DNA from 3 places in the Mesorhizobium sp. IMUNJ 23033 genome. Region 3 is predicted to be linked to each of the others. Evidence: riboswitches for the same ligand, from Rfam matches in the RefSeq annotation. Region 3 holds a riboswitch; each other region holds the start of a gene.
The links. A riboswitch is a leader RNA that binds a small molecule or an ion and turns the genes downstream of it on or off. The one in region 3 is predicted to bind thiamine pyrophosphate.
Positions count from the first base shown of each region.

Region 1: linked by a shared signal. The riboswitch ahead of thiC (phosphomethylpyrimidine synthase ThiC) and the one ahead of thiB (thiamine ABC transporter substrate binding subunit) in region 3 are both predicted to bind thiamine pyrophosphate.
Region 2: linked by a shared signal. The riboswitch ahead of ACFX5Q_RS26655 (YkoF family thiamine/hydroxymethylpyrimidine-binding protein) and the one ahead of thiB (thiamine ABC transporter substrate binding subunit) in region 3 are both predicted to bind thiamine pyrophosphate.

Region 1 is NZ_JBJACT010000015.1:136,851-146,243, forward strand. It holds gene thiC (phosphomethylpyrimidine synthase ThiC) at 1-1,575, opposite strand, end outside; TPP riboswitch at 1,680-1,796, opposite strand; gene ACFX5Q_RS18105 (hypothetical protein) at 1,887-2,678, shown strand; gene ACFX5Q_RS18110 (caspase domain-containing protein) at 3,116-5,500, shown strand; gene ACFX5Q_RS18115 (transporter) at 6,397-6,798, opposite strand; gene ACFX5Q_RS18120 (GNAT family N-acetyltransferase) at 6,795-7,967, opposite strand; gene ACFX5Q_RS18125 (alpha/beta hydrolase) at 7,948-8,766, opposite strand; gene ACFX5Q_RS18130 (fatty acid desaturase family protein) at 8,744-9,393, opposite strand, start outside.
Region 2 is NZ_JBJACT010000029.1:87,203-96,595, forward strand. It holds gene ACFX5Q_RS26615 (glycosyltransferase family 2 protein) at 106-1,092, opposite strand; gene ACFX5Q_RS26620 (hypothetical protein) at 1,260-1,571, shown strand; gene ACFX5Q_RS26625 (DUF982 domain-containing protein) at 1,586-1,909, opposite strand; gene ACFX5Q_RS26630 (DUF1236 domain-containing protein) at 2,230-2,553, shown strand; gene ACFX5Q_RS26635 (hypothetical protein) at 2,624-2,839, shown strand; gene ACFX5Q_RS26640 (DUF2934 domain-containing protein) at 2,952-3,191, shown strand; gene ACFX5Q_RS26645 (hypothetical protein) at 3,754-4,104, opposite strand; gene ACFX5Q_RS26650 (GSU2403 family nucleotidyltransferase fold protein) at 4,216-5,301, opposite strand; TPP riboswitch at 5,536-5,649, shown strand; gene ACFX5Q_RS26655 (YkoF family thiamine/hydroxymethylpyrimidine-binding protein) at 5,640-6,248, shown strand; gene ACFX5Q_RS26660 (ABC transporter permease) at 6,366-7,136, shown strand; gene ACFX5Q_RS26665 (ABC transporter ATP-binding protein) at 7,133-7,897, shown strand; gene ACFX5Q_RS26670 (ABC transporter substrate-binding protein) at 7,917-8,924, shown strand; gene ACFX5Q_RS26675 (helix-turn-helix transcriptional regulator) at 9,083-9,393, opposite strand, start outside.
Region 3 is NZ_JBJACT010000031.1:1,443-10,835, forward strand. It holds gene ACFX5Q_RS27350 (homocysteine S-methyltransferase family protein) at 43-981, shown strand; gene ACFX5Q_RS27355 (ABC-F family ATP-binding cassette domain-containing protein) at 1,009-2,826, opposite strand; gene ACFX5Q_RS27360 (thiamine diphosphokinase) at 2,829-3,473, opposite strand; TPP riboswitch at 3,608-3,722, shown strand; gene thiB (thiamine ABC transporter substrate binding subunit) at 3,766-4,764, shown strand; gene thiP (thiamine/thiamine pyrophosphate ABC transporter permease) at 4,773-6,383, shown strand; gene thiQ (thiamine ABC transporter ATP-binding protein) at 6,380-7,165, shown strand; gene ACFX5Q_RS27380 (M48 family metalloprotease) at 7,320-8,789, shown strand; gene ACFX5Q_RS27385 (RNA polymerase factor sigma-32) at 8,808-9,393, opposite strand, start outside.

The DNA of each region.
Region 1 (9,393 bases), on a different contig from region 3:
CTGGTCCTCCCAGCGAAACTCGAAGCGTGCGCGGGAAAGGGCATCATCCCTGAGTTTCGCCGCCGGATGGCCCTTCGCCAGGTCGGCGGCATGGGCGGCGATCTTGTAGGTGATCACGCCAATCTTGACGTCGTTGCGATCGGGAAGGCCGAGATGCTCCTTCGGCGTGACGTAGCAGAGCATTGCGGTGCCGAACCAGCCGATCATCGCGGCGCCGATGCCTGAGGTGATGTGGTCGTAGCCAGGCGCGATGTCGGTCGTCAACGGCCCCAGCGTATAGAACGGCGCCTCGCCGCAGACGGCCAGCTGCTTGTCCATGTTCTCCTTGATCTTGTGCATCGGCACGTGGCCAGGCCCCTCGATCATCACCTGGCAGTCCTTCGCCCAGGCGATCTGCGTCAGCTCGCCGAGCGTTTCCAGCTCGGCGAATTGCGCCGCGTCATTGGCGTCGGCGATCGAGCCGGGACGAAGGCCGTCGCCGAGCGAGAAGGACACATCATAGGCGCGGCAGATGTCGCAGATCTCGGCGAAATGCTCGTAGAGGAAGCTTTCCCGGTGATGATGCAGGCACCATTTGGCCATGATCGAGCCACCGCGCGAGACGATGCCCGTGACCCGGTCAACGGTCAGCGGGATATAATGCAGCCGCACGCCGGCGTGGATGGTGAAATAGTCGACGCCCTGTTCGGCCTGTTCGATCAGCGTGTCGCGGTAGACCTCCCAGGTCAGATCCTCGGCGATGCCGCCGACCTTTTCGAGCGCCTGGTAAAGCGGCACCGTGCCGATCGGCACCGGTGCATTGCGCACAATCCAGTCACGGATATTGTGGATGTTGCGGCCGGTCGACAGGTCCATCACCGTATCGGCGCCCCAGCGGATCGCCCAGACCATCTTTTCGACCTCTTCGGCCATCGACGAGGTGACGGCGGAGTTACCGATATTGGCATTGATCTTCACCAGGAAATTGCGGCCGATGATCATCGGCTCGCTCTCGGGATGATTGATGTTGGCGGGAATGATCGCCCGCCCGCGTGCCACCTCGTCGCGCACGAATTCCGGCGTGACGAAGTCTGGGATCGCCGCGCCGAAGGCTTCGCCGTCGCGCTCAAGCTTGCCGCGCAGGATCTCGCGGCCAAGGTTCTCGCGGATGGCAACGAACTCCATTTCTGGCGTGATGATGCCGGCGCGCGCATAGGCAAGCTGGGTCACCGCCTTGCCGGCCTTGGCTCTGAGCGGGCGGTTGCGAACGGGAAACTCCGGCGTCAGGCGCTCGCCCGCCGCGAATCCGTTGTCTTGCGGCCGGACATGGCGGCCGTCATAGGCTTCGACATCGCCGCGCGCCATGATCCATTCGTGGCGAAGCCGGGCAAGGCCCTTATCGATGCTGGTTTCGACAGTCGGGTCTGTATAGGGGCCGGACGGATCGTAGACGGTGACGGGCGGTTCGCCGGCTGTCGGATGGACGGAGATTTCGCGCATCGGCACTTTGATGCGCGGATGGAGGAGGCCGGATTTGTGGATCTTGCGTGAGGCGGGCAGTGGTCCCGTCGATACGGTGGGGGTGAGGGCATTCATCTTGAGGCTCCTTTGCTCGTGCATTGGAGACCCAGTTCTGTGCCGGAAGGATGAAAAGACGCTTTGGCCGCCCTGCTTGCGACAGGACCTCGGGCGTGAACTCCCGCAAAGCGCTTGCACCGTCCCTACGCCAGTATGAACTGGATCAGGTTCAACGGGTCACTGCGCCGCGAAAGCCAGCAGTATCTCAGCCCCTTGCCGGGACTCCCCTGGTGAATGCGTCAAATTGAACGGGCTGGCGCCATGTTGTCAAGCGCGTTCGGCCGCGGCGGTGATCGGCGGCCAATCAAACCGAGCGGAGGAGATCGTGTATGCGTCGGGGACAAGTCACGACGATGCAGGGTCTTATTCTCGGCCTTCGCTGCGCGACCGTCAGCGCAACTCTGACGAGGGCACAGGCCGCGCTGTTTCAAATTTCGACCCTCCAGCTCAATGGAGCCGATCAGTCGAGTTTGCGCAGCTGTGCCTCACACGCGCGCAACAACAAACATTGGTGGACCACATCCCATAATCCCACCTGCCGCTCACGAATGTTTGATATGGTGGCCACATTCGGAACACGAACCGACGGAAAAATCGTCCAGTGGCATCAAGCTGGAGGATCACATCCTGTGCGTACCGTTCCGAAATCAATTGCCGCTGTGCTGCTAGGCACGGCCGTTGTCGCCTCTCCCGCTCTGGCCAAGAACGGCAATGGCAATGGAAACGGCCAGTCGGCCGGCAAGAGCGCAAACGCGGCCAGCAATATGTCGGCGAGCGCGAATGACAGTTCGGCGAGCAAGCTGGGCGCCTTGAACGGCTTCATGCATGCTTCGCCGAGCGCCTTGGCACACGCCTCCGCAAAGTCGGAAATCGGCAAGGTTGCCGTCGTCTATGCCGGTCTTCTGCAGAACTATCTGTCGCCGCAGCCGGGCAGCACACCCCCAACGCTGGCTCAGGTAGCAGCCGCCCTGGCTGCCGCGGCGAACAAGCCACCGTCTGCCAACTCCGTCGAGGCGGTGAACACGAAACTGGAGTCGATCAACCCGACACTTGCGCAATTGATCTCGGCTTATTCGGGTGGGCCTTCGGCCCTCGCCGCGGCCATCTACCAAGCTATATAGGTCTGTCTCATTTGGGCGAGAAACGGTCATCATCAGCCCTCTCTTGTGCTGGTGCCGATTTGCCTCGAAGGGGACTGCGTCACGCAGACTGCAGACTATTGTCGTCGCTACAGAGAGATAGCGATCATATAAGTCGCGAACACAAGAAACTCCCATGCTGAAGCCGCCACCTAGTCGCTCGAAGACCACCCTGGAACACGTGCGGAGGCGTCGGGACCGATCCGTTCCTGGTTGTCGGAAAGTGACAGCGGCGCCTACCATGGCCTGCCCTGCACAGGCGCCGGATGGCGATCACTTTCCGTTGAGGTAGCTGTTCTTCCCCGGTTGAACCGGAACGAGCCGAAATCGCGCCGCAAAGCGGCCTTTTTGCGACGTTCTAGTCCGGTCTCCCGGCGGGAGATGTCCTTCTCGTGCTCTTACCTGAATGGTCGATCGTGATGCAGACGGTCTCGAAATACCTCGCCTTCTTCGTCGTTCTCGCCGTCTTCGCGATGGCCTCGACTGCCGGGGCGCTCGCGCAAGGCGAAAAGCGCATCGCCTTCGTGATCGGCAATGCCGGCTATTCGTCGGGCGCGCTCGCGACGCCAGCCAATGATGCCGGCCTGATCGCACAGACATTGCAGGCGGCGGGGTTCGATGTGGTCGGCGCGCGCGACGTTGATCAGGAGTCGCTGCGCGGCGCATACCGTGATTTCCTCGGTAAGGTCTCGGCCGCCGGTCCCGACGCGGTCGTCTTCGTCTACCTCGCCGGCTACGGCGTGCAGTTCGAGGGGGAGAATTATTTCGTGCCGGTCGACGCCCAGATTGCCAATGCGGCTGACGCGGCGATGGCGGCGGTGCGGGTTTCCGACCTCACCAAGCCGCTCGCCGCGCTGCCGACGAAGGTCAACATCGTCGTGCTCGATGCGGCACGGCCCAACTCCTTCGCGCAGTCGAACCAGCCACTCGCCGGCGGCCTCGCGCTGGTCGATCCCGACCCGAACATGCTTATCGCCTTCAACGCCGCGCCGGGCACGGTCGCGCCCGAGGGCAAGGGCCCATACGGCGCCTATGCCCAGGCGCTCGCCGAGATGATCCGCGACGGTGGCTTGCAGCTGGGCGACGTGTTCGACCGGACGCGGCTGCGCGTCAACGACGTCACGCAAGGCGCGGAATTGCCCTGGGACGCTTCCAAGATCACCGCACCCTTCGTCTTCTTCGATCGTGGTCCGGATGCTCCGGCGCCGCAGGTTTCAGCGGCGGCGGTCCGGACGATGCGGACCAGGGAGATCCGCGACTTCGACGCGCGCGACGCTTATGTCGCGGCCCTCGACCGCGATACGCTGCGCGGCTACGAGGATTTCCTCGTCGCCTATCCTCACGACCCGATGGCCAAGCGTGTTCGCGCCATCATCGCGGCGCGGCGCGAGGCGATCACCTGGCGCCAGACCTGGCTGCGCGATACGCCCGAAGCCTACTGGTCCTATCTCGAGCGCTACCCGCACGGCCCCCATGCCTGGGATGCGCGTCGCCGGCTTGAGCATTTCGATGCCGCCCTGGAGCCGCCGCAGGGTTTCACCGTCTATGTCTATGACGTGCCGCCCCCGCCGCCGGAAGAAATTATCTATGTCGACCGGCCCGTGCTCTATTTCGATGACCCCGAGTTCGATTTCGAGCCACCGCCGCCGCCGTCGGTGATCTTCCTGCCGCCGCCGCCGCCGGAGTTCATCGTGCTGCCGCCACCACCGCCGCCGGTCGGAATCTTCCTTCTGCCGACGCCTGTCTTCGTGCCTGTGCCGCTGTGGGTCAATCCGCCTCACGACATTGTGCCGCCGCCGAGCAATGTCATCTTCAACAACATCCACAACACTACGATCATCAACAACACAACGATCAATGAGACCAACAATCAGGGCGGCCTCACCACCGGCCAGAAGCTGACCGGTGTCGCAGTGGGCCTCGGTGCGGCCGCGCTTGCGACCAAGGTCGCGCTGCCGCCCTTCCTGCAGAAGAAGGAAACGACGCTGGCCAAGCAGAGCTCGAGCGGCGTGCCGACGAAGCTCCGCCAAGGTTCGACACCAGGCCGGCAGCCGGGCGGAGCGACGCCGCTGTCGAAGACGCTGCCGGCCGACAAGCTCGCGGCCGGCCATGCCTTGCCCGGAGCCGACGGCAAGACGCTGCCGCTTGTCAATGGCAGGCCACCGGCCCTCAACGGTCAGAACCTGCCCAACGACAAGTCAAGGAAACTATCGCGCAAGCAAGGCGTGACAGGCGGAAACGCTGCGGCGACCGGCAATGCCGGCGGTGCGGTGACGGGCGGGCAGGGCGCAGGCACGACGAACGGGCAGGCCAATGCACAGGGCAAGAATGCCAAGTTCAGCAAGCGCCCAACCGGCAATGATGCGCCGGCCGGGAACGGGCAGAGCCCCCAGCAGAAGTTCAAGACCAACAACCCGTCGGCGCTCGATGGGCTGATCTCGCCCAACGGCAAACTGAAGAAGGTCGCTCGCAAGCAAGATGCTTCAGGTGGAGGTTCAACGAGCGGGCGGGCCAGTGGACAAACCAATGGACCTAGGTTCCACAAGCTGCCGGCCAATGGGTCCAACGGCGGGGCGAGCGTCCAACAGAATTTCAAGAACAGCAGCCTGAATGGCAGTCCGCAGCGCCAGGACAAGCCTAAGATACAGGTTCTGTCCAAGCAGCTGAAACCGGAGTTCCACGCGCAAATCAAGCCCAAGAATCAGGAGCGGCGGCTGGCCACGCCCAAGCCGCAGCAGCCTCAGGATGGTTCGCGCAAGAAGCCGGCTTGTGGCCATCCGGGCGAGCCCGTCTGCATCAAGTAGTAAGCTGAGCCGCCTCCCGCCAAGGCGGGGAGAAGCGCATGACCGCGGCGGATGGGTAAAGTCGGTTCGAGCGGACTGCCGCAACATTGAAGCACGGCCGTTGCGAGCTCTTTCGGCCGCGCTCACAGGTCATCGAACGTGAAGGTTAGCAGTCGAAGACATGCTCGTCGCCATCTGCGACCTAGAAGAAAATCCTTGCTGCGACCCGGTCCGGCGACGAATCCGTCGATCGAGATTCTCATATCAATTGTGCCAAGCTCGGGGATGCCGATCATGACGGCGGCGCCGGCTGCGTCCGAACCTCCTGCAGTGCGTTGTAGATGGCAGCGTCCGCGAGGACAGCGGATCACCGTTGATTACTTCCTCCAGGACGCCGAAGAACACCCAGGCCGCCCCGCTGAGGCATCAATGCGAGGATCCGTGCTTCGGAACGCGCCGGATCGAGCAGGCTGGCGGCACTGCGGCCCAGCTAGGTGTCGCGGGTCGCAACCAGCTCCCCATCTCGGCGACGCCGACGGCTAGAGCGAAAACTGCGCGCCTCAACGTCCGCACGAGACTCAGAGTCATCCAGCCCGCTATGAGCAGGATGACCAGAAGGATCGGCAATGGCTTTGCGGCTGCGCCGAAAGCGCCGAATGGGGCGCCCACGAGGACACCGGGAAAATGTATGACGGCCCAGACAAGGGCCGAGGTGCGCCCCACGATCTTGTCGTCTTGCGCGCGGTCGAAGTCGTCTCCGGGATGACGGATTCACCAGTCAGGGAAATATCGTTCTCCAGCATGTTCAGTCGGCGGACATGATCGTCCGTCTTCGGCAGGAGGCACTTGGAAGCCAACCTGAACTCGTCATGTAACGATCAAAAGATCGTTGCAAGCGGCTGACATCGGAAGCCCGATCAAGGCCTATCGCCACCCACTGTCCATACAGCCCGGGTGGTGCGGCCATTGTCGCCTGTGCTGATCAGCCATACGCCACCGAGGATCATACCACTTCCGACCAGCTGCAGCGCTGAAATGCTTTCGCTGAAGACGAGCCAGCCGGTTGGGAGGATCAGGATGTAGCTGATGGCCGAAAGCGGATAGGCCTTGCTAAGGTCCAACTCGGTCAACACACGCATCCAGATGAAAAAGAGCGCTATCTCAACACCGAGGACGGCGATCATCCATCGCGAGGTCAGCGTATTCTCAAGCCAGATCCAGCCAGAACCGGTCAATCGCTCGGATGTCAGCTTGATGAACAGCTGGGAAAGGGTGCTGAGCACGGGCATTCCCAGCCACAGGAAATGGCCGGCTTTCACGACAACTGTCCCGGAACTTCGTCGATAGACATGAGAGGTGCTACCAGACGCAGCAGGCGCTGAACCACGGGATTTCGATGCTTGAAGAACATCGTGTTGGCGGTGAGCTTGCTGCCTAGCCGCAGCTTGCTATCGTAGGAGGACTGCCCGCTCTGGTAGCGCTTTATACCCTGCTCGATGCAATAGCTGAGATTGTTGAACCAGCTCAGATAGTAGAGATTGTATCTGCGCCCCTGAGCGTCCATGCAGAAGAACTTGTCGATCAGCGCACCGTCTCTCCGTACCAAGAGGTTCGCCGCGAGCAGCGTTTCTCCGACATAGTAGCAGAAGCAGAGCGAGCGGCCGGGCATGTTTTCGAGAACGCCGGCGAAATAGCCGGCCGTCAGCGCCTCGAATTTCCAGTCGCTGCGGTTTCGCGTCCCCTGATAGAGGCACAAGACGCGCGGCAGGAGATCCGTGAGATCGGTGCGCGCCTCAATCCGGATGTACTGGCTGGATTTCAGCTTGCGGCGCATGTCCTTGCGTGTGCCAGCCGAGAGGCGGCCGAGATAGTCGTCTATCGAGCTGAAGTCGACGTCGAGCCAGGCGGTGGGCATGCCCGGTATTGCCGCAAAGCCTTTGTCGTCCAACACACGCCGAAGCTCTTCCCCAAGGGTATTGGGGAAATCCTTCACCCCACGCAATGAGCAGCCCTGCATCCCGGCGAAGCGCTCGAAACCCACGAGCAGTGCCGCCAGAAGTTCCGGCTTGCGCGCCGACGGCACGTCAGGATGGAATCCCGGCACGCAAGTTTCCGTGCATGGCGAGCCCAAACAGGCAAGCTTCAGCGCGAGGAAGCTTGGGAGGTGCCGTCTGATGCGCTGCACGATCCCACGCAGGCGCTGGGAGTCCATTGTGGTTTCCAGTTGATACTCGGTCAGGAATAGTGGGATGGCCGCGACTGCGCGGCCGTCCTCGAACAACGCAAGATAGCGCCAGGTAAACCCTTCCATGCCTGACGTCTCGACGGCCACAAGATAGTCGTAGTCCTCTATCTCGTCCTGGAAACAGGCATTCCAGACAAGCTTGCCGATGTGGCGTATCGAAGTGGCGACGACCACCCGCTGCGATGCGTAGGGCCCGCTCAGCCGGAGCAGATCGGACGCGGGGTCAGTACCTAACTGCAGCATGGCCCGCCTCGAAATAGTCCGCGGTGGTGTCCGCCACCTGGCGATAGTGACGATCGATGTGGATCATGTGGTAGCTGTCGTCGACCCAGCGCAACTCGCTCGGCGCGCCGATATGACGGCTGATGTAGCGCGCATTCCGGGGGGCGCTGAGATCATCTTCCCGGGCGTGCAAGATCAGGGTGGGTGTGCGCATATGCGGGAGCTGTTTTTTCAGCGCGCCGCTCAGGCGATGCATTTCGACCATCCCTTTGCCGGGAAACCTGTCGAGCACACCCTCCGCGCTCATGAGCTCCATCATCTGGCGCCGCCGGGGGTCCTTGATACCGAGGGAAGGCAGTTCGGCGAAGCTCAGACGGTCCAGAAACGGAATCCGCGACAGCGGCCCAATGAAGCGCGCAAGCAGGGAAAGGTAGAACGGCACGTTCCAGCCATCGTAGAGGAAGCATGGCGAGTAGACGGCAACGGCCTTCAACAGACCGGGGTTCCGATGCCCGGCAAGGAGACCCAGCTTGCCGCCAACGCAGATGCCGGCAGCGAACAATGCGCTTGTCTGCTGCGCCAAGCGCTCAGCGGCCTCCGTGGCACTGACCAGCCAGTCTTCCCATGACGTACGTTGCAATGCCGTCATGTCTCTTCCATGACCCGCCAGAAGCGGCGCATAGACCGTATAGCCGCGCCGATTGAGGTGTCGGCCGACGAGGCGCATCTCTGCCGGCGCGCCGCTCATTCCATGGATGAGAAGAATGCCCTTGCCATTCGTACCCTGTGCGAAAAACTCAAGCGGATCGGTGACCTGCATGCTGACTTTCCAATTCACGATTCTCTTTGGCCATGAACCCGAGGGCATGGCATGTGCTGATCACGTGGACGCCCGCTTCGAACTGCTCTTTCTTGATCTGTTCATGGAAGCCGGCCAGCTTCGTCCAGTGGGTGCGCGGTCGATAGTGGTGCTCGGCATGGTAGCCGTTGCCGAACCAGAGCCAGTTGTAGAGCCAGTTGTGGCTGCTTACCCCCCAGGCGATCGGCTTATCGGGATCGCCGTTCAGATGTTCGTAATAGCCGTTCAACGAGGACAGGCAGTTACCGAAATAGTAGAAAGGGGCAAAGAACAGCACGGCGCGCCAGTCGTAGACCAGCACGAGCGCAATCGTTGCGATGAAGGTGTAGAGTTCGAACCGGCCCCAACTGGCATCGAAAGGACGCGTGCGGGCGATGGCCTTGTGTATGTCGCCCAGGTTGTCGCGGAAGAAGCTCAGCAGGGTGTAGCTCCACACATTTTCCGGTCCGCCGTTCTTGCCGTATCTGTAGATGGACAGAAGGTCGATCGTTTCGCCCGTTTCATCGGGCTTGTCGCTGTTACCCGAGTGATGGCGCATATGCACCCAGTGATAATAGGTCTGCGAGAAACCGATCGTGATCGATTCAA
Region 2 (9,393 bases), on a different contig from region 3:
CAATCCGCCGGCCGGAACCGGTCGAATCAAAAAAAATCGCGCATACGGTCTGTCGAGTATCAGCGCAGGTAAGGGCGCTGATACTCGACGTCCGCACGCGTGCCGTCAGCTGTGGCCAACAAAGGCCGGGACGCGCTCGACGTCGTCCTTCACCAGACCAGCCGCCAGGCTGATCTGGCCGACGAACACCAGTGCGTTGAAGACAAGCCCGACGATCACGGCCAAGGGTATCTGCCACGCCGGCATGCCGGTGCGCGGGGCCTGGAGCGCGATTCGCAGGCTGGCGCGCCAGGATGCCGAAGCCCAGCGGCGCATGGCCTTGAAAACGCGCCGTGGCCGCGAGGCGGATTTCAGCGCGGCATATTTGCGGTCCGCGTCGCGGCCGGTGACCAGCGCGCGCCACAACAGGAAGCGCCAGCCGCGCGGCGGATAGTGGCTGGCCAGCGCCTCGGCCTTGACCAGGTCGTGGCCTTCCGCTCGCAGTTGCCGGTCGAGCAGCGTGCACGACACCTTGAAGCCGTTGTTGTTCGGAAATGGATGGCTGGCGAGCCAGCTTCGCTGGATGGCGCAATTGTTGGCGTTCATGGCGCGCTTGGCGGCAAAGCGCCGATCATGGTCGCGAAGCGGAAAGATCCATAGCAGCGCGAATGTCCGCGAGGCAAAGTCGTCATGCTCGAGATAGGTGTGGCCGTTCACGGCGACGGTCCGCGGGTCCTGGAACGGCTTCAGCAGGGCCGGCAGCCAGCCTGACTGGGCGACGGTGTCGGAATCGCAGAGCACGACGATGTCGCCCGTCGCCTGGGCGATCCCCTCGTTCTTCAGCTCGTAATAGCGCCCGCCGGGCAAGGCGCAGAAGCCGAGCGTCACGTCCCGCGCAAGCTCCGGCGCCGCGTCTTCGATCTGGCGGCGCAACAGCGGTGTGTCGCCGGCCTCTCCGGCATGAACGAAAATCACCTGTCTGGCGACGTATCCCAGGCGTGCCGCGGCCCTGACCTCGCGCGAAAGCGCGGCGAGGCCGGCGCCGACCTCGTCCCAGTCGATCGTGCCAGCATTTTCCATTTCGACAATGATCGAATAGCTTTCGCGTTGCATGAACTGGCCCGCTTGCATTTCCCTCGGCGCGTGCACCCATAGCTGACTGCGCCGGATTTTGCAGCCCCTTGCCGAGCCGTCGCAATGTTCGCTTTGCCGCGGTTGGAACCAATCGCCGCCGACATCCTTTCCCGAAGGACAAGCCTTGCAGGAAAGGAGTTGGAACCATGAAACCACTCTTGCCATGCGCTTTGTTGCTGGCGCTCGCCGGACCGGCGGCCGCGCAGACCGACGACCAGATGAACGCCCCGACGCCGGGCGGACCGTGCCAGGCCGAGCCGCAAGGTCAGAACGACGGCCAGAAGCCGTCGACGACCAGTGGCGGCAATGGCGGCCTGACCGGCAAGCTCGAACCTTGCGGCGGCGTGCTGCAGCCGCCGCCCACCGGCGACCAGGGCATGGCCCAGCCGGCGCCGAATGAGGGCAGGACGCCTGTGATCAGGCCCGACGAGGTGCCGGCGCAGCCGCCGAAGCAATAGCAACGGGCCCCAAGTCACGGCACGGGGCGATTCCGCTCAGCTCGGCTGCGCACGCTTCTCGTCTTGGCTTGCCGCAGCGCGGTGACGGGATCGACGCCTGTCCACACTATGCCTGCTGCTTCGGCAAAGCCCATGAAGGCCCGCCGCGCCTGGTCGGCCGTGAGATGTCCGGCGCGCGCCGCCTCGCAGGCCCTGATGGCGGTGGCGTAGACCGGACCGCGCCGCGCCGCCGGCCATTCCTTCAGAAAATTCTGCATCTCGGCCAGCGAAGCGATTTCGCGCTTGAAGCCGGCACCGACGGCAATTGTCAGCGGAGCACGGAAAGGCATGTCGTTCATGTGGAGAACCTCCTGATGGACCGGCCCTTCAATGCAAATTGGGCCGGTCCGGTTCCCAGCGGGATCCGGCGAGGCGCAAGGTGGCTTTGCCAATGGCCGGGACCGACAAACGATCGCCTGGGATGCGGCCATCGCGTCGTCTCTCGCACGCAAAGGCGAGGGCAGAGAGCCGCAAAACCATAGATCAATTAGTCCCGACTTACGGAACAACAGCGTTGTGGCGGCGTTTGCCTTCAGAGCTCGCCACTTATCGACCTGTGGATGTTTCCGTTAAGGCGGAGGCGAGGGCGAAGCTCGCCAACACGAAACAGGAGAGAACGATGAGAACCCTGATTCCTTCCGCCGCCGCGCTGCTTCTTTTTGCAGGCGTCGGTGTCGCTGCCGCTGAGGATGTGATTGTTACAACCCAGCCGCAGGCCGTCGTGGTCACGCCCGAACAAAGGACGGACATCCGCGAATATGTGCACAAGCACCCACTGGCTTCGATCAGCCTTCTCGGCGTCGAGCTTAACGTCGGCTCTATCCTGCCCGACACTGTAGAGCTTCGGGAAGTTCCCGACACTCAATACAGATACACGGTCGTGGGCGATCACACCGTGCTGGTCGACCCCGGCACGCGCAGGGTCGTCGAAGTCATTGAGTGATGCATGATACCTGTCCCGCCGTCTTCGGGAGGAGACGGCGGGCAACGGGTTTGTTCAAAGGAGCATTCCCATGTTGCCGCATGTCGAGACCCCCAATTCCACCAATGTCGCGGCCTGTTGCGACAAGCTGCTGGCCGAGCGAAGCACCAGCTTGCTGTCGATGAAGGAGGCGATCGATGAGCTGCGCCGGCGCACCGGCACAGAGCGCTCCGACGCCGATCTCGCCGGGCTGATTACCAAGAAGGCGGCATTGCTGGGTGTCGCGGTCCTGTCCAACGACCACTAAAGGAAATCGCGGCGTCGAGCGTGTCTACGCCCCAAGACGCCGGTCGAAATATCCGCTAATGTTTTGCCGGGATTTGGACCCATCCGATTTGGACCCAACCACGGAGGCGACAGTGACGGACGACAGGCAGGAACGCATTCGCCAGCGGGCGCACGAAATCTGGGAACAGGCCGGGCGGCCCGAGGGCTCGGACATGCAACATTGGGACCAGGCGACAGCCGAGATCGACGGAGCGGCGAAGCCGAAAACCAAGGCTGCGCCGAAGAAGGCTGCGGCCGCCAAGTCAGCCAAACCGGCAGCCGCCAAGGCCAAGGCACCCGCCAAGGCCGCCAAGCCAAAAGCCAAGGGCTGAGCGCCGGCCACGAAATCTCTCTTCAATGACCCATGGGAAATGGATGCGGCGCGGCAGCGCCGTCTCCGGTAGAGATTGGCTGCGTTCATGGAACCTGCATTGTCGCCCCGTCACGCCGAGATTGCAGCTTAAGGAAATTAGAATAGTCTAATTAGTTTCGTGACAGCCAGCGCGCGTTAGTTAAATACACCCAGTAAAAGTCAGGTTGCTACTCCGATCGCGCCGTAGAGCAGGGCCATGCGCCGCCGCCATTCCCCGCGCGGCGACGGCCCGACCGGCGGGAACCTTTAGGCGTCGCTAATGTTGTGCTTCCAGCACCAATTTTGGGCGAAGGAGCACGTCATGAATAATATCATTTGGCTGGTCGGGGCCGTTGTAATCGTCATCGCGATCCTGAGTTTTCTCGGTCTGAGATAGGCTTGGCTCCCCAACGGGCTCCGGCCCGGCCGCGCCGGCCGATTGCGGCTGATCACTCCCGCTTCAGCGGCAAACGAACCCACTGGCCCCGCGGCCAGTGGGTTTGCATTCCCGGCCAGACCGACAGCTTTCCGCCGCTCGGCCCTCACGCATCCCAGGCATCGCTGGAGAGCGCAAAGCGGATGCCGGCCGCCGTCATGGCGAGTTCGCATTCGGTGATTGCCCGCAGGTTGCGCAGATAGCGCGCCACGGTCTGCGGCAGCCAGCCGGCACAGGCATCGACATAGGCGCGGCTGTGGACCAGCGTGCCGGTCGACAGCCGCTCCTCTTTTTCGGCGATGACTTTCAGATACTGGCGGATGAAGCGGATGTCCTCCGCGATATCCTGGCTGGCCATGCGCCAGGCGCCGGCGAGGCGCTGCCTCTGGTCGGTCGTTGCGGGAGAAAAGAGCGGGCGGGAGAGATCGGCGAAGGCGGCGTGATTTGCGGTGTTCAAGGATATCCCCTCAAAGAGAAGATATCGTACTTTACGTACGAATACTGGTCAAGTGCAATTCGTACAATATGAACGAAAGAGATGGATAGAAACCATCGGAATGCCGGCGCCTCAGGCGAGCCGCATTGGAAATCCTTCGAGCTGCGCGCCAATATCGGCAAGCGCCCTCCCGAGGATCTGGCCGACCATATCATGCCTGTCCGGATCGAGCAGGTGCAGGCCTTTCCGGAGCGCGTCGCGCCAGCTGTCGCCCCTGTTCCATGCTTCCGCGAACACGAAGGCGAGGTCATCCTGCCGGCGTGTGGCGTCAAGCGCCTTGACCAGCTGGCTCGCCTGATGGAGGTCCTTTTCCCGCTTCGCTGCGGCGCTTTGCCGGCGTGAAGCGACGATCAGCTTGTGGACGGCGTAGCGCTCGGGCGAGGGCACCAGCACGGGCACGCCCGAGCGGTGCAGGAGCACCGTTCTGACGGGGTCGCGGATGAGAAAATCCAGGAACCGCAAAGGCTGCGCGGAGACGCCTCCCAGCGACGGCATCGGGCTTGCGTGATCCGCATGGTCGTCGCTGCCCCGGTTCGGAGTGAGGAATTCGACCTTGTAGCGGGAAGCGTTCTCGAACTGTGTGGTCCGTCCGGCGTCTGTTCGGTGTGGAACCTGACGAAATGTCGGATCGATTGCCTTGAGCACCTCAATGACCGGCGGCAGACTGTCGTCCACTTCGGCCGAGACGGAATGAAATTGAGCGAAGTCTACGTCGCCTGTCTGCAGCGAGGCACCAGGCAGCCGCACGCCAAGATGCCCGGCATAGGTCTGGAAGGCGACCGTTCCGACCAAAACGGCGCGCAGGCGAAAGAGTCCGGCCTTCTCCAGGGCTTCGACCACTTCGCCGGTGAATGTGTCAGGCGCGGTCAAGCCGGCGTCGCGCACGAGGCTGGAAACCAGCTTGCGGCGGCTCTTGAGGTCGCTCTTGATCTCCTTGAAGGCGGCGACCCGTTTTGCGATCTCGGGGTCTTCGGCCGGGCCGACGTATCGCCTTGTCTTCGTCGGGCGGGTTTCCTCGAAGTACCAGTAGTCGCGGCCCTTTACCGGAACGCGGACGAAGTTGCCCGCCGTCGAGAAATAGGTCTCGAACGAGGCATCCAGGCTACGCTGCACGAGTTCGGCGTACATCGTGCGATAGGCGAGATCGATCGTTTTCATGGCTAGCACTCCGATCATGCGCCTTCCGTTATAAGAATTTGTCAGTTTTCTTATAACTGCGCGCTATCCAGCTGAATTTCAAGGATGTTATAAGAAAATGGTGAAAATCTTATAACGCGGAGCGTTGAAACCGATCTCCCCCAAGCGGGAGACTGTCAAAACCTGGCCCAACACACATTCGCGTCACGCCTCGACAAACCCTCTTCCCCAATTCGCCGAACAGTGCTTTAACCCCGGCATCCACAGGGGTGCTCCGTACGGTCGGGGCTGAGACGGGGGCGGCAAGCCCACAGACCCTAAAAGCTGATCTGGGTAATACCAGCGGAGCGAGGCGGGCTATGTTTTCTGGCGCACAGATTTCCCTCTATCCCATGGCCGATGATTTCGTCGGCGTCATCCTTGGCGCGCTTGGCGCGCTCGATCCGTATCGCGATCGGCTGAGGATCGAGACCGACGACATCTCGACCTTGCTGGTCGGGCCGCCCGAAGTGCTGTTCCCGGCGATGCGCGACTTGTTCGTCGCGGCTTCCGCCAGCGGCAAGCACTGCGTGCTGTCAGCGGCGATCTCGCGCGGCTGCCCGGGCGAGCCCGACGATCCGATCTGCCGCTCCGACGAGGTCGGCGGCCCCGTCATTCCGCTCGACGAGCGCAAGGTTGCCGCCATCCGCGCCGTGCAGGCCACCGCCGTGACCGGTCAGGCGACGGCGGCGCAATTCTCGCTCTATGTGATGGGCACTGGCGACCACATGGACGAGATCTATGGCTGCATCGACTTCCTCAAACAGTCCGGCGTCTACGAGCGCTCCAAGCATTTCTGCACCAAATTGCGCGGCGATGCCGGTGCCATCTTCGCCACGCTGAACGAAGCCTTCTGCCGCTTCGGGCCGGGCGCCGGCCACGTAACCCTCGACGTCACCGTGTCGGCCAACAGCCCGTCCGCTGTCTGAGCCATAGCGCTCGCCGCCGTCGAGGATATTTCCGTGGCTGTTCCGTCCGTCCCGTTGTCTGGAGGAGATACCTCTGGCCCTTCCCCACGAGGGGGGAGATCAGCTGTCTCGTCGGCCATCGCCAGGGCTGCACCGGCTGCCGTCTCGGTCGGGCTGCTGTTCGCTGCGTGGGAGCTCTATGCCCGCTATGGCGGCGTTAGGCCGACGGTGTTGCCGGCGCCCTCGCGCGTCTTAGGACAGGCGTGGGAGAATCGCGAGGCGCTGATGGACAATGCCATCCCGACCATCCGCGCCACTCTTGCCGGCTTTGCCTGCTCGCTCTCCGCCGCCTTCCTTTTCTCGGCGCTGGTCGACTTCTGGCCGTCATTGCGCCGCGCGCTGTTTCCGCTGCTGATCGCCAGCCAGACCTTGCCGCTGGTGGCGATCGCGCCGCTGGTCGTGCTGTGGTTCGGCTTCGGCCTGCTGCCGAAAATCCTGCTCGTGGCACTCGTCACCTTCTTTCCGATGATGGTGGCGTTGGTCGAGGGTTTTGAGGCGACCGAGAAGGAGATCGGCCAGATGCTCCGCGCCATGGGGGCAGGGCGCTGGCGTGTCTTCTGGCTGGCGCGGCTGCCCTCGGCGCTGCCCTATTTCTTCGCCGGCTTGAGGATATCGATCACCTATGCCGTGGTCGGCGCGATCTTCGCCGAATATGCGGGCGCGGCGAAGGGGCTGGGCATCTACATGCTCAACGCCAAGAACAATTTCCGCCCCGACCTGGTGCTCGCGGCGGTCGGCGTCAGTGCGGCGCTGACGCTGGTGCTGTTCGGCCTGACGGTGCTCGTCCAGCGCCTTGTCATGCCCTGGGAGCGAGCGGCAGGAGAACGCGGCGGCGAGGGGCGGCAATGACCCGGCTGGAGCTGCGCCAGGTGCGAAAATGCTTTGGTCCGCTCGAGGTACTGGCCGGCATTTCGCTCAATGTCGCGGCAGGCGAATTCGTCTCCATCCTCGGTCCGTCCGGCGCCGGCAAGTCGACGCTGTTCCAGCTGCTGACCGGCGCGGAGAAAGGCGAGGGCGAGATGCTGTTCGACGGCGCGCCGCTCGACGACCATGGCAGCCGCTTCGCCTTCATGCCGCAGCGCGACGCGCTGATGCCATGGCGCCGCATCCTCGACAATGCGACGCTGGGGCTGGAGGTGCAGGGAGTGCCGCGCCGGGCGGCGCGCGAGCGAGTCACGCCGCTCTTTGCCGAGTTCGGCCTTGCCGGCTTCGAGCGCGCCTGGCCGGCCGAGCTTTCCGGCGGCATGCGCCAGCGCGCGGCCTTGCTGCGCACCGTGGTGCAGCAGCGCGACATGCTGTTGCTCGACGAACCGTTCGGCGCGCTCGATGCGCTGACCCGCGCGGCCATGCAGCGCTGGCTGGAAGCCATGTGGCGGCGCCACCACTGGACGGCGCTGCTGATCACCCACGACGTGCGCGAAGCCGTGCTTTTGTCCGACCGCATCTACGTGTTTTCCGCGCGCCCGGCCCGCATCGTCAGCGAGATCGCAGTGCCGTTGCCGCGCCCGCGCACCGCCGACGCCAGCGCAGCGCGCGAGGCGGCCGTGCTCGAGGCCGGCATTCTCGACACGCTGCTCGGCGCCACCGATCCGCAACCCTCAGCCCAATGACCGTCCCAAGGAGATGACCATGACTGAACTCACCCGCCGCCAGGCACTGCTGCTGACGCTCGCTGCCGGTCTGCCATTCCCCGCCCGGACTTTCGCCGCTGGACAGAAGGTCACCGTCGCGCTCGACTGGACCGTCAACACCAACCACATCGGTTTGTTTATCGCCCGCGACAAAGGCTTTTACGCGGAAGCCGGCCTCGAAGTCGAAATCCTGCCCTACAGCGACACCGGCGCGGGCACGCTGGTCGCCAACCGCGTCGCCGATTTCGGTATCAACGGAACCATCAGCCTGTTCACCCAGAAGACCGCCGGCGCCGACCTCAGGGCCGTCTATGCCGTGGTGCAAACCGAGACCGGCCGCGTCGTGTTCAACGCCGACCGTAGCGCGATCAAGAGCCCGAAGGATCTCGACGGCCTGACCTATGGCGGCTTCGGCAGTGCCTGGGAGAACGCACTGATCTCGACCATCATCCGCCATGATGGCGGCAAGGGCAATTTTGAGACGGTGACATTAGGCACCTCGGCCTATGAGGCGCTGGCCAACGGCGCCGTCGATTTCACGCTCGAGGTCTCGACCTGGGAAGGCGTCGAGGCCGAACTGAAAGGCATCAGGCAGCGCAGCTTCCGCTACGCCGATTATGGCGTGCCCGACGAGCACACCACCTTCATCGCCTCCAGCGACGCCTTTCTTCAGGCCAATCCGAAAGCGGCCGTCGCCTTCGTTCAGGCGACTCGGCGCGGCTACGAGTTCGCCGTCGACCACGCGCAAGAGGCGGGCGACCTGCTGATCGCGGCCAACAAGGACGCGCTCACCAATCCGGCCCTGATCCACGCCTCGCTGAAGGCGCTGAACGACGGACATTTCCTGAGGAGCGAAGCCGGCGCCATCGGCACCATCGACAAGGCCAAGGTGGACGCGATGGGGGAGTATCTCTTCACCGCCGGCATATTGCGCGACAGTGATGGCAAGGCGCTGGAGAAGCGCCCGGATTTCGCCGGGTATTTCAGCAATGAATATTTGGGGTAGGACGAGTTTCTGATCTTCCCACTCGAGGGGAGGGGGACATGTCGCCAGGCGACAGAGGGGGGCGGCACCTCCTGACGCGACTTCCTATCGCGGACAGAATGCCGGCGTTCCATTAGCGGCGCCCCCTCTGGCCGGTCCCCTCGAGGGGAGACCACCCCTCACATATCGATCATCGACCGCTTCACGCGCCCGATGATGGTGATCGCGCCTTCCAGTTCCGGCGGCGGGATTTCCATGTAGGAGGCCGGCTGGAACGGCGGCTTGTCGTTCGGGCGGTAGCGCTTGTAGGTGGCGCGGCCGCTTTCGTCGGAGATCACATAGCAGCCATTGGTCACCAGCCGCTTGTCGCGCAGATTGACGAAGATGATGGAATCCGGCGGCGAGATCTTGTTCATCGACGGGCCGTCGACGCGCAGCGCAATCCATTCGCCCTGCTCGAGATCGGCGGCGGGTATGGTCGGATAGTCCG
Region 3 (9,393 bases):
GCTATACTCACTTAAACGGCAGGTCGAAACCGGGCACGGGCGATGACCAATGCGAAGATCGATCTTCGTGAGCTGGGCGAAACCGTTCTCCTGACGGATGGCGGCCTCGAAACGTCGCTCGTCTTCATGCATGGGCTCGATCTGCCGTTCTTTGCCGCTTTTCCCCTGCTCGGTGAGGAAGAAGGCCAAGACAGGCTCGCTCGCTATTTCCGCCAGTTTCTGGATATCGCCGAACAGCGCGGCGTCGGCTTCGTGCTCGACACGCCGACGTGGCGCGCCAATCCGGACTGGGGCGGGAAGCTCGGCTACTCGGATAAGGCGCTGTCGGCCGCCAACCGGCACGCTGTCTCGTGGGCACGGGCGCTCGGTGCGCCTTACGTCGCGCGCGGGATGGTCGTCCTTGTGAATGGAGTGGTCGGACCGCGCGGCGACGGCTACCGTGTCGATGCGGTGATGACGACGGCCGAAGCCGAAAACTATCACATCGAGCAAATCAAGGCGTTCCGCGACGCCGGCGCCGATATGGTCAGCGCCATCACCATGACCTATTCGCACGAGGCGGCCGGAATAGCCTGCGCCGCAATGGCATCGGGCCTTCCGTCGGTGCTCTCCTTCACTGTCGAGACCGATGGGCGCCTGCCCTCCGGCGAGAGCCTGAAGGATGCCATCGAAACCGTTGACGACGAAACCGACGGCGCACCGGCCTATTTCATGATCAACTGTGCGCACCCCAGCCATTTCGACGCCGTTCTTGCCGGCGACGGAGGCTGGGTGGGCCGCATTCGCGGCGTGCGCGCCAACGCGTCCGCCAAGAGCCATGCCGAGCTCGACGCGGCGACCGAGCTCGATCCCGGCGATCCGGTCGACCTCGGCCGGCGCTATCGCGCGATGCGCGACCGTTTCGGCCACATCTGCGTGCTCGGCGGCTGCTGTGGTACGGACGCAAGGCACATCGCCGCGATCTGCGATGCCTGCCTGTGACAGGCTGCTGTCAGAGAAGGCCCAGCTCTAACCTTCCATCTCCTCGCGCAGCATCTCCAGCTCCAGCCACTCCTCCTCGAGCGCGGCCAGCGTGGAGCGCTCCTTGTCGAGGGCGGCAATGGTCTTCTGGAACGAGGCCGGATCGCGCTCGTAGTAGGCGGGATCGGCGATGTTGTTCTCCAGCCTTGAGATCGATGCGGTCACCGCCTCGATTTTCTTCGGCAGCGATTCCAGCGCGAATTTCTGCTTGAACGAGAGTTTCTTGGCCGGAGCTTTCGGAGCCGCGGGTTCTGACCTAGCTGTGGCCGGCGCTTCGCCAGCGTCCTTCGGCCTCGCCTTGCGGTCTTCCAGCCTGGTGCCGCCGCGCTGCGCCAGCATGTCGGAATAGCCGCCGGCATATTCGATCCAGCGGCCGCCGCCGTCAGGCGCAATCACGCTGGTCACGGTGCGGTCGAGGAAATCGCGATCGTGGCTGACCAGGATGACAGTGCCAGCAAAACCGGCGACCAATTCCTGCAGCAGTTCCAGCGTCTCCATGTCGAGATCGTTGGTCGGCTCATCGAGCACCAGAAGGTTCGCCGGCCGCGCCAGCACGCGAGCCAGCAGCAGGCGTGCCCGCTCGCCGCCGGAAAGCTCGCGCACCGGCGTGCGCGCCTGCTCCGGCTTGAACAGGAAGTCCTTCATGTAGGAGACGACGTGGCGCTGCTCGCCATTGACGACGAGATTTTCGCCGCGCCCGTCGGTGAGGTAATGCGCCAGCGTCTCGGCCGGGTCGACGGCCTCGCGCTTCTGGTCGAGCGTGGCGATCTCCAGATTGACGCCAAGCCGGATCGAGCCGGCATCCGGTGCCAGCTCGCCGGTCAGCATCTTCAGAAGTGTCGTCTTGCCGGCGCCGTTCGGTCCGACCAGACCAACGCGATCACCGCGCTGGATCCGGGTCGAAAAGCCTTTGACCACGGTGAGGTCACCAAAACTCTTCTCGATGTTCCTGGCCTCGATCACCAGCTTGCCGGATTCAGCGGCGTCGCTGGCCACCAGGGTCGCCGTGCCCTCGGCGCCGCGATGGCCGCGAAAGCGCTGGCGCATGGTTTGCAGCTCGCCAAGCCGGCGCATGTTGCGCTTGCGCCGCGCCGTCACGCCGTAGCGCAGCCAGTGCTCCTCACGCACGATCTGGCGGCCGAGCTTGTGCTGCTCGCGCTCTTCCTCTTCCAGCACCTGGTCGCGCCATTCCTCGAAATGACCAAAGCCCTTGTCGAGCCGGCGGGTCTGGCCACGGTCGAGCCAGACGGTGGCGCGCGAGACGCGCTCGAGAAAACGACGGTCGTGGGAGATGAGGATCAGCGCCGACGAGGTGCGGGCAAGCTCCTCCTCCAGCCATTCGATCACCGACAGGTCAAGATGGTTGGTCGGCTCATCAAGCAGCAAAATGTCGGGCTCGGGCGCCATGACGCGGGCAAGGGCTGCGCGGCGCGCCTCGCCGCCGGAGAGATCGTTCGGCTTCTCTTCGCCGGTGAGGCCAAGGTGTTCCATCAGATAGGTGGCGCGGTAGGGATCGTCGGCGGGCCCCAGTCCCGCCTCGACATAGGCGCGAACGTTGGCGAAATCGTCCATGTCGGGCATTTGCGGCAGATAGCGCACGGTCGCCGAGGGCTGGCGGAACACTTCGCCATCCTGCGGCTCGATCATTCCAGCAGCGATCTTCAGCAGCGTCGACTTGCCGGAGCCGTTGCGGCCGACCAGCGCGATCTTGTCGCCGGCCGAGGCACTGAGTTCGGCGCCGTCAAGCAGCGGCGTGCCGCCGAAGGTGAGCTTGACCCCGTCGAGATTGAGAAGCGGCGGGGCCATGATCAGCTTTCAGGCAAGGGGTAGGGGTGGGCAAGCAGCAGCGCACGGCCGCTGCCCAAGGCGATTTCGAGGCGGCCCTTGACCTCGTTGGAAATGGTCAGCGACGAGCCGAACGCAACTTCGACATGGTCGAGCGGCCATTTGGCGCCAGTGACGCTCAAGCCGGCAAGGTCGGAGAAGCCGAGCACCGAAAACAGCGTGCCGTCGGCGTAGCTGAAACCGGCTTTTCCAGGCAAAAGCGGGATGCCTTCCTGTGCGCCGCTGGTCAAAAGCACATCCATCCCGCCTTCGGCCAGGCGCACCGCGAGGGCTAGGTGCAGGAAGGCGTGGTCGGCACGCTTGCCGCCGAAGGCGCCGGCGAGAACCAGGCTGGTGGCGCCGCGTTCGAGTGCGGCTGATATCGCCAGTTCGCCGTCGGTCTGGTCTTTCTCGGGCGGAAACACCTGGCGCGGCACGGCGGCCAGATCGTCCGGCAAATCCGCCGGCACGGAATCGAAATCGCCGACCCAGAGTTCGGGCATCACTCCCAGCATCCGAGCATGGCCGATGCCGGCGTCGGCGGCGATGACGCGCGTGCCCTCGATCTGGCGGTCGAGCAGTGGCGTGCGGATGAGATCGCCGCCAAGCAGGATGGTGAATGTGCTCATATCTCGTGGCCCTTACCAGCCCTGCCTGCGAAACGGAAGGCCGGGCCTCACGTGCGTCGCGTCTTTGGGCAACATGCACTGGATCCCCGGCAAAGTTCCGCTTGCACGCCACATCGGCCGGGCCTATGTGTCGAAACGCTCTAACGGGGTGCCGGACGCGATCTTCGCGGACCGGCTGAGAGGCAAACCAGCCAACCCGCTGAACCTGATCCGGTTTGTACCGGCGGAGGGATTAGACGTTTCGGACAACCCGACGCCTCAATTCCTTTCAACACGAACGAAGGAGGCGCCGATGCGCACGCTTTTATACGCACTGATCTCAGCAATCACCCTGGCTGTTACTGCACCCGCGCAAGCGCAGGACAAGCTCACCGTCTACACCTATGAGAGTTTCACCGCCGAGTGGGGTCCGGGTCCGTTGGTGAAGAAGGAATTCGAGGCCGAATGCGGCTGCACCCTCGACTTCGTCTCGGTCGCCGACGGCGTGGCGCTGCTCAACCGCGTCAAGCTCGAAGGGGCCTCGACCAAGGCCGACATCGTACTCGGCCTCGACACCAACCTGACGGCCGAAGCCAAGGCCACCGGCCTGTTCGCGCCGCATGGCGCGGTGTCCGATGTCAACGTGCCGGGCGGCTGGAGCGACGACACCTTCGTGCCGTTCGACTATGGCTATTTCGCCGTCGTCTACGATACCGAAAAGCTAAAAGTGCCGCCGAAGAGCCTGAAGGAACTGGTCGAAGGCGATGCAACCGACAAGATCGTCATCCAGGATCCGCGCACCTCGACACCGGGCCTCGGCCTGCTGCTCTGGGTCAAGTCGGTCTATGGCGACAAGGCGCCGGAGGCCTGGGCCAAGCTCAAGTCGAAGGTGCTGACAGTGACGCCGGGCTGGAGCGAGGCATACGGCCTGTTCACCAAGGGCGAAGCGCCGATGGTGCTGTCCTACACGACGTCGCCGGCCTACCACATGGTCGCCGAAAACACCGAGCGCTACCAGGCGGCGTCTTTCGAGGAAGGCGAGTATCTGCAGATCGAGGTTGCCGGCATCACTACGACCGGCGCCAAGAACCCGCTGGCGGAAAAGTTCATGGCCTTCATGACCGGACCGAAGTTCCAGAATGTCATTCCCGAGACCAACTGGATGTACCCGGCCGGCAAGACCGACAAGCCGCTCAACCCGGCCTTCGACAGACTGGTCAAGCCAACCAAGACCTTGCTGTTCAGTCCGGAGGAGGTCGCGGCCAACCGCAAGGTCTGGGTGGATGAATGGCTGGCGGTGATGAGCAAGTAGGGGTCGGGATGGTACCGGCGCGTTCGACCGATCCCCGCATCACCGCCGGCATCGTCGCGCTTTCGGCAATAGCGCTACTGATCGGCGGCGCGTTCGCCGGGCTCATCCTCGAAGGCGCACGCGACCTCTCCGGCGCTGCGTCCGCCTTCGATCCCTATCTCCTGCGCGTCGCCCGCTTCACGCTGTGGCAAGCGGCTCTCTCGACGCTGCTTTCCGTCGTGCCGGCGCTGTTCGTGGCGCGCGCCCTGTCGCGGCATCCGCGCTTTTTCGGCCGCGGCCTGATCCTGCAGCTCTTCGCCCTGCCGCTGGCACTGCCGGCCATCGTCGCTGCGCTCGGCATCCTGGCGCTCTACGGCAATGCCGGCTATTTCGCCGGCATTCTTGGCAGCCGGAATTGGCCGGGCATCTACGGGCTGTCAGGCATTCTCGTCGCCCATGTCTTCTTCAACCTGCCTTTGGCCACAAGGCTGTTCCTGGAGGCGCTGGGGACGGTGCCGGCCGACCAATGGCGGCTGGCGAGTCAGCTCGGCATGGGCGCAAGACCCGCCTTCCGGCTGATCGAATGGCCGGCGCTGCGCGCGGCACTCCCCGGTATTGCCGGGCTTGTCTTCATGCTCTGCATCACCTCCTTCACCATCGTGCTGACGTTGGGCGGCGGGCCGGCCGCCACGACGCTGGAGGTCGCCATCTACCAGGCGCTGCGCTTCGATTTCGATCCCGCGCGGACCGTAACGCTGACATTTCTGCAGATCGCGCTCACCTTCGTCGTCGTGCTGGCCTTGATGCGGCTCGGCGTCAACACGGTTGGCGATGCCAATCTGCCGGTGGCGCCGCGACGGTATCTTTCCGCCGGCATGGCCGAGACCGCGTTGAACGTCACCTTGATCGGTCTGGCCTTGCTGTTCGTCGCCGGGCCGATGGCCGCGACGTTGGCCGCCGGGCTTGGCGCCGATCTCGGCCGGTTGGCGGGCGAGGCTGCCGTGCGACAGGCGACGGTGACCAGCGTCGTGCTTGCCTTGCTCTCGGCGGTTCTTGCGGTGGCGCTGTCGTTGTCGCTCATCATGGCGCGGCGAGCACTCGCGCTGATGCGCGGCGTCGGTCCTCGGACGCTGCTCGAACATGCCACCGACACCGGCGCCGGCTTTGTGCTGGTCGTGCCGCCCATCGTCGTCGGCGCCGGCTGGTTCCTGCTGTTGAGTGCGATCAGCGACGTCTTTGCCGTCGCGCCTGTCATGGTCGTTGCCGTCAACGCGGTGATGGCAATGCCCTTCGCCATCCGTGCCGTGCGTCCCGCCTATGATGCGGCGAGCGAACGGCACGAACGGCTTTGCGCGCAACTTGGCATCTCAGGCTGGAGCCGGCTCATTCTGGTCGACTGGCCGTCGCTCAGGCGGCCTCTGGCCACAGCCTTCGCCTTCGCCATGGCCTTGTCGCTCGGCGACCTCGGCGTCATCGCGCTGTTCGGCAGCGATTCAGTGCAGACCTTGCCTTATCTTTTGCTGGCGCGCATGGGCAGTTACCGGACCGCGGACGCCGCCGGCTTGGCCTTGCTGCTCGGCATGGTTTGCCTGGCGCTCGTGCTTGTCGCAGACCGGCTGGGGCGGGGAGAACGAGCATGACGCCCACCCATGATGGCGCCGACGTGAAACACGGGGCAGCAGTGCGGCTGGACAATGTTTCGTTCAGCTACGGCGAGGCGTCGTTTCTCTTCAATGTCCAGTTTGCCGCTTCCAGGATCACCGCCATCATGGGGCCAAGCGGCTCCGGAAAATCGACGCTGCTCAATCTGGTGGCCGGTTTCGAGGCGCCAGGGTCGGGCCGCGTGCTGATCGGCGAGGCGGAAGTCAGCGCCGCTCCGCCTTCGGTCCGGCCAGTGTCGATGGTGTTCCAGGAAAACAATCTGTTTGCCCATCTCCCGGTGGAGCGCAATGTCGGGCTCGGCCGCTCGCCGTCGCTCGGCCTAAGCGGCGCCGACCGCGAGGCGATCGCCGGGGCACTCCAGCGCGTCGGCCTTGCCGGCAAGGAAAACCGCCTGCCGCGCGAGCTCTCCGGTGGCGAGCGGCAGCGCGTCGCACTTGCCCGCGTGCTGGTGCGCGACCGGCCGGTGCTTCTGCTCGACGAGCCATTCGCCTCCCTCGGACCGGCCCTGCGCGACGACATGCTGGATCTTTTGGCCAGTGTCCATGCCGAGCGGAAGATGACGGTTCTGTTCGTCACCCACCAGCCCGAAGATGCGCGCCGCATCGGCCAAGATATGGTGTTTCTCGACAATGGCGCGGTCGCCGCGGCGGGGACGGCGGCCGATTTCTTCGACGGCGCTGGACCGGAAGCCTTCCGGCGCTATATCGGCTCGGGACCGGTCAACACCGGATCACGAGATATTGCCCGGAAGCGGACATAATTTACGGCCAAACCGGGTTTGGACGATGCGGCGTTTGCTTGCCTTGACCAGAGGAGTGTGGCTAGGTCCGGCCATACTGGTCCGGCATAGGCCGTGATTTGCCGCAAACAACAGAAGGGACGCCGATCTGCCGACCGGCAAGGACAGACTGTTGATGAAGCCGCTGGCGCGATTCCTTGCGCTGGCCGGCTTGGCCGTGGCGCTGGCAAGCTGCCAGATGTTCACGCCGCCGGATGTGCAGGAATCCGGTTTCCAGCCGTCCGACAGGCCCGTCACCGTCGACAATGTCGTCGCCAACAGCAAGCTCGCCGAGATGGCGAAGGCGCAGCATCCGCGCATCCTCGCCACCTATGGCGGCGAATATTCCGATCCCAAGCTCGAGCGTATGGTGGCCAAGGTCGTCGGCAGCCTGACCGTGGTGTCTGCCAATCCGACCCAGACCTATCGCATCACCATCCTAAATTCGCCCAACGTCAACGCCTTCGCGCTGCCTGGCGGCTATCTCTACGTCACGCGCGGCCTGCTGGCACTGGCCAATGATTCGGCCGAGCTTGCCGCCGTCATCGCGCACGAGATGGGCCACGTCACCGCCAATCACGGCCTGCAGCGGCAGCAGCTGGAGGCCGAGGAAGGGCTGGCGACCAAGGTCGTCTCCGATGTGCTCGGCGACAGCCCGACCGCCAAGGCCGCACTCATCCGCGGCAAGCTCAGGCTTGCGCAGTTCTCGCGCAACCAGGAGCTCGAAGCAGATGCCATCGGCATCAAGTCGGTCGGCGAGGCGGGTTATGATCCTTACGCCGCCGGCCGCTTCCTGCAGTCGATGTCGGCCTATACCGATTTCCGCTCGATCAGCGGCGCCACCGATGCCAGCCTCGACTTCCTGGCGACGCACCCCAACACGCCGCAGCGCATCGACCTGGCACAGCGGCATGCCCGTCAGTTCGGCCCGCCGGGCGTTGGCACGCGCGACCGCGATGCTTTCCTCGCCGGCATAGACGGCCTGCTTTACGGCGATACGCCGGAAGAAGGCTATGTGCGCGGCCAGACCTTCCTGCATCCTGGCCTCGGCGTGTCGTTCACCGTGCCCGACGGCTTCGTCATCGACAATTCGGCCGCCGCCGTGACGGCGACCGGCCCGGGCGACATGGCGATCCGCTTCGACGGCGTTTCGATCGACAAGAACCGCCCGCTGACCGACTATATCCGCAGCGGCTGGGTGGCCGGTCTCGACGATGCGAGCGTGAAGCAGGAAACCATCAACGGCAACGAGGCGGCGACAGCGCATGCCGGCGCCGACGGCTGGCAGTTCGACATCGCGGTGATCCGCGCCGGCGGCCAGGTCTACCGGCTGCTGACGGCGGCACCCTCGGCCAGCACCACGCTCGATCCGGTGGCGCGCTCGGTGAGCGGCTCGTTCCGCATCCTCAGCGCGGCCGAGAAGGCGGCGCTGAAGCCGCTGCATATCCGCGTCGTCACCGTGCAGGCGGGGCAGACCATGGGCTCGCTCGCCGCGCAGATGGTCGGCGTCGACCGCAAGCTCGACCTGTTTAGGGTGCTCAACGCGATGTCGCCGGGCGCCGCCGTTTCGACCGGCGACAAGGTCAAGATCGTCACAGATAGATAAGGTTCAGGACGGCAAGGTTCAGGCGGCTGTCGCCATGAATTCGGGGTTCTGCTCGACCAGCGCAACCTTCAGCTTTTCCATGGCGCGGGCTTCGATCTGGCGGACGCGTTCCTTGGAAATGCCGAGCGCTTCGCCAAGCGACTCAAGCGTTGCGCCCTCGTCGGTCAGACGGCGCTGCTCGATGATCCTGAGTTCGCGGGCATTGAGCGCGCCGAGCGCTGCCTTGAGCCATAGCGAGCGGCGTTCGATGTCGATCGTGTCGCCGACAATTTCGTCCGGCAAGGGATCGTCCGAGATCAGGAAATCCATCCGCTCGGCCGTGCCGGCATCGTCGGCAAGCGGCGCGTTGAGCGAAGAGTCGGGAGCCGAGAGGCGGGAATCCATCATTGCCACGTCGGCCTCGGAGACGCCGAGCGCGACGGAAACTTCGCGGTAGAGTGAGGCGTTGGAGATCGGTTCGGCACCGTTCGCAAGCCGGGCGCGCAGGCGCCGCAGGTTGAAGAACAGAGCCTTTTGCGCCGAGCTGGTGCCGCCGCGCACGATCGACCAGTTGCGCAGGATGTAGTCCTGCATCGAAGCGCGGATCCACCATGTCGCATAAGTC